Linked DNA regions of Verrucomicrobium spinosum DSM 4136 = JCM 18804. The protein of the gene in region 2 binds, or shares a complex with, the protein of the main gene of each other region. Links are inferred from orthologs where the notes say so. Each region holds a gene or a part of one and is shown on either strand. Other genes may lie near its edges.

What was found. Proteins that work in one complex are often made in the same cells at the same time.
Region 1: the proteins of VSP_RS09730 (region 2) and smc are in contact, whole or in part, in a crystal structure (PDB 3ZGX), measured with the Bacillus subtilis proteins. The link is inferred for Verrucomicrobium spinosum DSM 4136 = JCM 18804 from one-to-one orthologs.

The regions. Positions count from the first base shown.
Region 1 is NZ_ABIZ01000001.1:5,899,246-5,904,466, reverse strand. The notes cover bases 521-5,096. They hold smc (chromosome segregation protein SMC), read right to left. Parts: upstream 4,708-5,096; coding sequence 721-4,707; downstream 521-720. Other genes in these bases: VSP_RS23835 (hypothetical protein), read right to left, coding at 5,022-5,096. Outside these bases: VSP_RS23845 (IS110-like element ISVsp10 family transposase), read right to left, coding at 1-498; more of VSP_RS23835, read right to left, coding at 5,097-5,221. UniProt on the Bacillus subtilis protein: Required for chromosome condensation and partitioning.
Region 2 is NZ_ABIZ01000001.1:2,423,257-2,426,835, forward strand. Bases 646-3,579 are described here. They hold VSP_RS09730 (segregation and condensation protein A), read right to left. Parts: upstream 2,549-3,579; coding sequence 1,742-2,548; downstream 646-1,741. Other genes in these bases: VSP_RS09735 (glycerol-3-phosphate dehydrogenase/oxidase), read right to left, coding at 2,593-3,579. UniProt on the Bacillus subtilis protein: Participates in chromosomal partition during cell division. May act via the formation of a condensin-like complex containing Smc and ScpB that pull DNA away from mid-cell into both cell halves.

The DNA.
Region 1 (5,221 bases), 3.5 Mb from region 2 along the record:
ACCACGCAGCTTGATCACCTGCTCTCGGCGGCGGTGACTCCCTCGTTGCTGCTGCTTCTCCACCGTGGGGACCCTGACCGGGCGCAGGCAGGCTCGGTTGCCCCGGCTCACGTAGTCCCAGAGCAGGGTGGCCAGCATGCGGGCGTCACGCTTGTCGGTCTTGCGTTTGCCGCTGAGTTCCTGGGGAGCAACCACCACACTATGAGCTCCAGCACCTTCCAACTCGCGGTGAAACTCCCAGCCAAAGCCACAAGCCTCCTGGACGCAGTGGACTTCACAGCCTTGATTGACGAGCCAGCCAACCAGTTCGACCCAGAGGCTGCGAGGGTGCTTGCCCAGATTGAGCGGCTGGCCTCCGGCGACGACCAGGGAACCTGCGGGCGTGTTTAGCTCCAGATCCAGGCCCAGGGTGACACGGCGTTCCTGGCCAGCAAGGTTGAGGGCCTTGCAGATCGCTGCGTGACAAGGGATGGGGGTGTGCAAAGTATAGGTGGTCATGATGGTGTGGGTCAGTGCCTTTCTCGTGGCACCAGGCATGTTGCCTGATGTTTGCTGATCCCGCCATCATGGCGTCTACTCATGGTGAACCCTCCGGGTTCGGGGTCGTTGGGACGGTGGAATATTGCGAGGGACTGAAGAGTTGAGGGCGGAACAACAAAAAACCGCTGCCAGGGGTTCTGGCAGCGGTGTTGAATGACGGAGTTGTCCGTGAGTCTGGCGCTACATCACCGGGACCTCTTCGGCCGGAACTTCTGCTGCGGCCTCGGGTGCTGGCTCTGGAGCATCTTCGGCTGTAGGAGCTGCCTCGGTTGACTCGGCGGTTTCGGCGGCTGCGCCCTTTTTGCTGCGGGTTTTCTTCGGCAGGGCGGAAGGCGGGGTCAGGCCCATAGCATGGGCCGCACCGCCGCGGACGGTCTCGGCCACAGTCGGGGCGTTGTCTTCCAGCGACACCTTCTCGTTGGTCATGCGCACGCCCACTGGCTTGCTCACGCCGAACTCCTGCATGGTCACCCCGTAGATCACGTCCGCTTTGGACATGGTGCGCTTGTTGTGCGTCACGATGATGAACTGGCTGGCGTTGATGAACTTGTCCAGCATGGCGAGGAAGCGCTTGATGTTGGACTCGTCCAGCGGCGCGTCGAGTTCGTCCAGCACGCAGAAGGGGCTGGGGCGGACCATGAAGATGGAGAACAGCAGGGCCACGGCGGTCATGGAACGCTCACCACCGGAAAGCAGGCTGATGCTCTGTAGCTTCTTGCCGGGGGGCTTGGCGATGATCTCGATGCCGCACTCCAGAGGATCATTCTCGTCTTGCAGCATGAGGTCGGCCTGGCCGCCTGCGCCGAAGAGTTCCTTGAAATTCTCACGGAAGTTGTTCCGGACCTGGATGAAGGTCTCGGTGAACATGGTCTGCGTAGTGTCGTTGATCTTTGCGATCACCTGGAGCAGTTCCTCCTTGCTCTTCACAAGGTCGCCGTGCTGGGTCTCGAGGAAGGTGTGGCGTTGTTCGAGTTCCTCGAACTCCTGGATGGCGTCCAGGTTTACCGGGCCCATGCCTTCCAGACGCTGGCGCAGGTCATTGACGATTTCCTGAACCAGATCCCAATCCGGTCCCCGCTCCAGTGCAGCGGCGTCGAAGAGGGGATTGCCCTCCATCTCAGCGTCAGAGGAGGAGCTGGCTTCTGCGGTGGAAGACCCCTCGCTCTCAGAAGCGGAATCATCGTCGGCGGTGCTGTCGCTGCGGGACGACAGGGTGGCCCGGCGCTTGCTGGTGCGGTCGAAGGACTTCTTCTGTTCGGAGATGGAAAGCAGCAGGGAGTGAGGATCTGGCTCGAAGGCATCGAGACTGACCTGATAACGCTCCTGTACGTGTTTGATCAGGTTCTCCAGCTTCATCTCCACGCGGGTCTGCTGGACCTCGGCGCGGCTGCGGTGGTCGTTGAGCTCACCGTGGCGGGAGCGGATGGTGTTGAGTTCCGTCTCCAGTGCGGTCACCCTCTCGAAAGCGGCGTTGCGCCGCTCCACAGATTCCCGGCCTTCATTGTCAACATTGGTCAGCAAGCGGCGGGCTTCTTCCGTCTCCTCCACGAGGCGGCGATTCTCTCCGACGGCGGAATCAATGCGCTGCCTCCAGATGAAGCATTCGTTTTCATAGCGGCTGATGCTGGACTCAAGCTCCTCCAGACGGCTGGCGAGCGGGGCCTTTTGACGCTCCACGTTCTGGAGGGCATTTTGTTCCAGGGCCAGGGCCGTCTTGAGTTCGTTCAGGCGCTCCGTGGACTCCACCTCGCGGCGGATCACGGATTCAATCTGGGTCTCCAGGGCGCGTTCCCGCTCCTGAGTTTCCTCGATCTCGTAGAGGGCAACCTGGTTGGCCTCGCGATGCTGCTGGATCTGGGCCTCAGCGGCAGAAAGGCGTTGGGCGATTTGCCCCTGCTCCCACTCGAGGGAGTCGAGTTTGGCGGTCGCCTGCTGAAGGGTCCGCTGAACGACGCTCACTTTGCCCTGATACTGGCTCAGGGCCTCGCGGTTCATCTGGGAGGCATCACGGGCGTTGGCCTCCTCACGCTGCTGCTCTTCCAAGGCCATGCGGAGGTCCTCGATGAGCATCTCCTTCTCCACGACCTGGATGTCGAGCGCCTCGACTTGCACCCGCAGTTCCCGCAGTTCGGTTTCGCGTCGCAGGGTGGAGGCGGCCTCTTCTTTGCCTGCACCACCGTGAAGCACGCCATGCTCGGTCAGGACCTCTCCCTTCAGGGTGACAAACGCAAGATCTGGGTGATCGCGCTTCAGCCGCATGGCCGTCTGCAGGTCGTCCACGATCAGGACATTTCGCAGCACATGTTCCACCAGAGGCTGCACATGCGGCTGAGACTTCACCTTGTCCAGCGCCCAGGCGACACCGCCATTGGGCATGAACTGGCGTTCCGTGCCGCCGTTGCGCAACATCAGATCCTGCGGAATCACCGCCGCTTTCCCGAGGCGCTGGTCGGTGAGCTTTTGCAGCACTTCATCCGCCAGGGAGGTGTGGTTGAGCACAATGGCTTGAAGATGATCGCGAAGGGCCGCTTCGATGGCGGAGATGAACTGGGGCTCCACCTCAATGGCTGAGGCCACGAGACCACGGATGCCGCCCTTGATGCGGTCGGGATCGTCCAGGCCCTTCAGAATGTTTTGTGTGCCCAGTTCCAGGCCTTCGCCTTTTTCCAGGATCTGCTGCAGCACCTCCAGGCGTGAACGACGCTGGGTGAGCTGGCGTTGGAGGTTATTAAGCTCCTCTGAGGCGGCGTCACGCTGGCGGCGCTGTTCCTGGATGGTGTTGGTCAGCTCCTTGAGCTTGTGCTCCAGTTCAGCACGGACGGTTTCCAGCTCCTCAATCTGACGCTGGAGATGATCAAACTCCACCTGGCTGGCCTCGCGGGCCTGCACCGCGGATTGCTTGTCATGCGCCAGGGCTTCGTGCCGCTGACGGTCTGTGGCCATCTGGTTGGTCAGGCTCTGCGCTTTGGCATCGGCCGTGGCGGCCTCGCCTTCCAGCCGGCGGAAGGTTTCTCGCAGGGTGCGGCGCTCCATCTCCAGTTTCTGGCGCTCGGGGATGATCGCATTGTGCGTGATCTGGTGCTCCTCTAGGGCGTACTGGCGGCTCTCGATTGCATTGCGGATGGAGGAGAACTGTTCATCTGCGGCGGCCAGTTCGCGCTGCTGCCGATCCACCATGTCCCGGTTGTTGGTGGCATCCTCCTCATTGCGCCGGATGCGGCCCTCCAACTCCTCCACACGCTCACGATTGAACTCGATCTTGCTCTCGGCACCCTGAATCTTGGAGCGGAACTCCTGGGATTGCTGTCGCAGGCCGTTGATGGTGGACTCCACCTGATGGTAGATCTCACGAGTCTCAGTGACTTCCTGTTCCTTCGCATGGACGCGCTGATGCAGGTCGTTGAGCTCCGTCATCAGGGAGATGATCTGGTTCTCCGACTCGGTCTTCTCCGCGGTGTATTCTGTGAAATGCTTGTGCCCAAGGTGCAGGTCCAGGATGCGCAGATCCTTGTGCACCACTTGGTAGCGCTTGGCCTTCTGGGCCTGGCGGTGCAGAGTGCCCATCTGGCGCTTCACTTCCGCGATGATGTCCGCCACGCGGAGGAGGTTGGCCTCCGTGTACTCCAGCTTGCGGAGGGCTTCCTTTTTCTGGCCTTTGAACTTGGTGATGCCTGCGGCTTCTTCGAAGACAGAGCGTCGGTCTTCCGGCTTGGCGCTGATGAGCATGTCGATCTTGCCCTGTTCCATCACGGAGTAGGCTGACCGGCCGATGCCCGTCCCTGCCAGCAGTTCCTGGAAGTCCTTCAAGCGGCAGATGGTGCCGTTGATGCGGTATTCGGAGCGGCCGTCACGGAAGACGCGGCGGCACATGGCGACCTCATTGTAGTCCACACCCAGGCCCTGTTCACAGTCGGCCAGGGTCAGGATGACCTCCGCCATGCCCACGGGTTTGCGCTTGTCCGTCCCGTTAAAGATAACGTCCGCCATTTCCGCGCCACGGAGAGCCTTGGCGGAAGTTTCCCCCAGCACCCAGCGGATCGCGTCCACCACGTTTGACTTGCCGCATCCATTGGGGCCTACAATGCCGGTGACGCCCGTGTGGAACTCAAACAACGTCTTGTCAGCAAATGACTTGAAGCCGTGGATTTCGAGGGACTTGAGATACATGACGGAAGCGGGAGCAGAGCGTTGAAATTGAGCGGTGAACGGGTGCCGGATGGAAGCGGCAAGAGATCACTTGGGGAACTTAAATCTCAGGTGACAAAAAGGGCAAGAAAGATGTGATTGCACAAGCTGTAGGGGTGCGCTTTCGTATATAGCACAAGATGTAGCCCTGTCTTGCGGGAATTTTTCACCCCGAAAAACGCTTAATAGTGCTTGAAAACTGGTCCGAAACGCTGCGGTCCCGATGGAATGGGGAAAGAGGGGAAACGCCTCCGTCGCAACAGCCGGGTTATTCACATTTATCCCGACAGGGTTGTTCACAGCGCCGTTTTGCGCTGGGAGCTCTGATCGTCTGGTTTGGGCGTCAATCCGTAGGTATATCCGATCTTGAAAAGGTCTCTCTCCCCCTGTGGAGGAGGCTGACCTGGACCAACGGCGGATTCCCACGAAGAGGGCAAATAGCCAGGACTCATCGGGGTGATGGAAAGGCCGCTGGAGCCGACTCTGAAAAATCGAC
Region 2 (3,579 bases):
AGGACGACTGCCGGTTATTGGAGAATCCCGATGCTTCGATGCGGCGGGGCCCCAAAGCTGCCAGAATGCAAAAGGCGGCACGCTGGTGCCGCCTTTCTAGCAGCCTGTCGGATTTGCTGGATGCTGCAGGAGTGCGATCGGGGAACCGGAGTCGTCGTGTCAGATGGATGAGGCGCGGTTGGAGCCAGCCGTGTCGTTGCATTTCCCGCCGCTGAGCTCGCTTGAGCCGCTTTCTTCAGGCTGGGAGCCTTGTCCCAAGGTGATACAGACGCTTGAGATTGTAACTGAGCGTGACCAGCGTCCACTCCAGCCCCACTTTCGTGAGCCCGCGCAGGCTGAACCGACGAAAGCCCATCGCAGATTTGATGATGCCAAACACAGGTTCCACCGTCTGCTTGCGCAACCCGTAGAGGGCTTTGCCCTCCTGGGTTTCCAACCGCTGCTCCATGATCGCTTTGACCGGCGCTCCGGGCGGTGGTGGCGGCGGATCGTCATGCTGCTCAATGTCCTTGACACTACGCCCGTGCTTGTGCCGTCGCGTCGCCGCATACACCTGCGGACTCACCCCGGTGTCTGCATCAGGCACCTCCACCTGTCGGATCGCCGCCTCACTGTAGTAACCGCTGTCCACCAGCACCACGCTGAGGCTCTGCACAACGGGGCTTTTGTTTTCCAGCACCGGCACCAGCTGCTCCTTGTCGTTGGGCGCATCGCTGACCAGCTGGCTCACCACAAGGCGGCTTTGCACCTCAACGGCCGCCTGCGCATTGTAACTTTGCTCAAAGTGCTCCCCACCGCCGTGTTTCATGATCCGGCTCTGTGGATCGGTAAAGTTGTACTGGTCTTTGGCTTGAGGCCCTTCCTTGGGTGGTTGAGGGGCCTTGCCTCCGGTCTTTTTGCCCCGCGCTTGTTCCCGGTCCTGGCGCTCCTGAAGCTTGCGTTCATAGGCCGCCTGCTCCTGCTGATGCCGCTCACGAGCTCTTTGCTCGATGACCTGCACTGCCTCCCGCAGCTTTTCCTGCCGCTTCTGACGCCGCCGGATCTCCTCAGGGCAGACTCAGCCCCTCGCGCAACGGCGTGCTGTCCGCGGCCTCGGCTTTGGCCGTGAGCTCTTTGATCTGCTCCTCCAGCAGCAGCAACTGCTGCTGGGCGTGCCCATGGCTCACGGCGCTGTGCTTGCTGGCGCTGGCCAAAATCTTGGTGCCATCCACCGACAACACCACCTGCCCCACTTGCAGCACGTTGAGCCGTGCGGCACACTCCAGCACCTGATGAAAACTGCTTTCCAGCAGCTCCTTGTTCTCACGCCGGAACTTGCAGATGCTGTCGTGATCGGGGTGGGTGTCCGCACACAGATAACGCACCGCCACGCTCTCATAAGTGAGCGTCTCGATCTTGCGGCTGCTGAAGGTGCCCGTGGCATAGCAATAGATCAGCAGCCCCAGCATCATGCCAGGAGGGTACTGGGCGTAACCTGTGCCCCGGGTGTTGACCCTGGCCTGGCACAGATCCAGCAGTTTGACCGCATCCATGATAAAATGCACCAGATGGTCCTCGGGAAGCCAGTCCCTCAGGTCAGGAGGCAGCAACAGAGGGGTGTCGTGATCAATGACTACAAACCGGCTCGCCATCGCTCTACCTAACACAGCCCAATCGCATTTTCAAAGTCCGACAGGCTGCTAGTGGAAATGATGGGGAGGCGTCGGAGGTGCTGACGTCGCCTATGTGATAAACCCTGGCGCTACTCCGACAATGCGGGCTGACTGGTGTAGTCCGTGCCGTCGAAGGTGTCCATGGGCACCTGGGTGAAGACTTTGTCGGAGGGGCGCAGCACGAGGATCTCACCCAGCACGCGCTCCTGCTCGATCTTCAGGAAGTTGAGCTTCATGAGCTCCAGCATGGCGAGGAAGGTGATGATGACTTCACTGCGGCTGGTGGCCTCGGTGAAGAGGCTCATGAAGGGGACCTTGCCGCCCACAGGGAGGACGGAGAGGAGATAGTCGATCTTGTCACTGACCGTCCACCGGTCGTCCACGATCTCGCGGAGCGTGTGCACGTCCTCGAACTTCTTGAGCACCTTCTGGAAGGCGCGAATGAGGTCGAAAATGCCGATTTGCGGGAGACCTTCCACCGGAGCGTTGAGGTCGGGTAGTTCGGGGTTGGCCGCAAAGAACTCCGCGCCCGAGCTGTCACGGATATGGAGGAACTGGGCGGCGTCTTTGAACTTCTTGTACTCCACGAGCTGGCGGATGAGTTCCCACCGGGGATCCTCCTCATCTGCCTCTTCATCGGGAGGCTGCACGTCCTTGGGCAGGAGAGTGCGGCTCTTGAGGTACATGAGATTGGCCGCCATGACAATGAACTCGCCGGAGAGCTCAATGTTGAGAGCCTTGAACGTCTCGATATAGCCGAGGTACTGGCTGGTGATGCGCTCGATGCTGACATCATAGATGTCTATCTCATCTTTCTTGATGAGATAGAGAAGGAGGTCGAGGGGGCCTTCGAAGATTTCGAGCTTAACCTTGTAGTCGCTGTCCGTGTTTTCCACCGCTCCACATAGAGCGTTGTTGGCGGTGGTGCAAGTGTTGTGCGTCAGGCAGAGGTGGGGGGCTCCGTGGAGACCAGGTAGCCGCGGGCGACTAATTCAAAGTCAGCGATTTGTGACTTTTCCCAAGCGGCATCGTGACCCAATTCCCGGGCGAGCAGGGTGGCCACCTTGGGTGCCATGTGAAAGGCAGCACGGGCATTGAGCAGGAGGGCTCGGGTGCGGCGGGAGAGGATGTCCTCCACGGTGCGGGCCATCTCCCGACGCGCGGCCCAGATGACCTCTGCGGCGGTGTAGGGGAGGGCGGGATCGAGTGGCTCGCCCAAGGACGGATCTTCTGTGATGAGGGCCTGAATCTCGTGGGCATCTGTGCCGTACACCCCCAGGGATCCCAGATCGGCAGTGTGGGTGTGGTAGCCGTGGATGTTGAGGGTCTTGGTGACGCAGGGCTTGTCGGGCAGGTTGCCCAAGGTGGCGGCCTGGTCCACGCAGTCCTGGGCCATGTTGCGGTAGGTGGTCCATTTCCCGCCGGCGATGCTGAGCAGGCCGCTCTGGTCGATGTGAATGGTGTGGTCCCGGGAGAGGGAGGCGGTGTTTTTGCCGTCGCCCACCTTGGCCAGAGGGCGGATCCCGGCGAAGGCGCTCAGGATGTCGGCCCGGGTGGGCTTCTTGTCCAGATAGAGGGCGGCGGTGGCCAGCATGAACTCGATCTCCTGATCCATGGGTACCGGCTCCAGTGGAGCGTGGTCGATGGCCGTGTCAGTGGTGCCCACCAGAGTGTGACCATGCCAGGGGATGGCAAACATGACGCGCCCGTCGCTGGTGTGTGGCACCATGATGGCGGTGTCGCCGGGGAGGAAGGACCGGTCCAGCACGATGTGGGCGCCCTGGCTGGGGGCGATCATGGGCGTGATGTGGGTGTCTGCGAGCTTTCGCACGGCATCGGTGAAAGGGCCGGTGGCGTTGATGACCACATGGGCATCGGCCTCAAAGGTCTGCCCGGACTCCAGATCCTGCCAGGTGACACCGTGAAC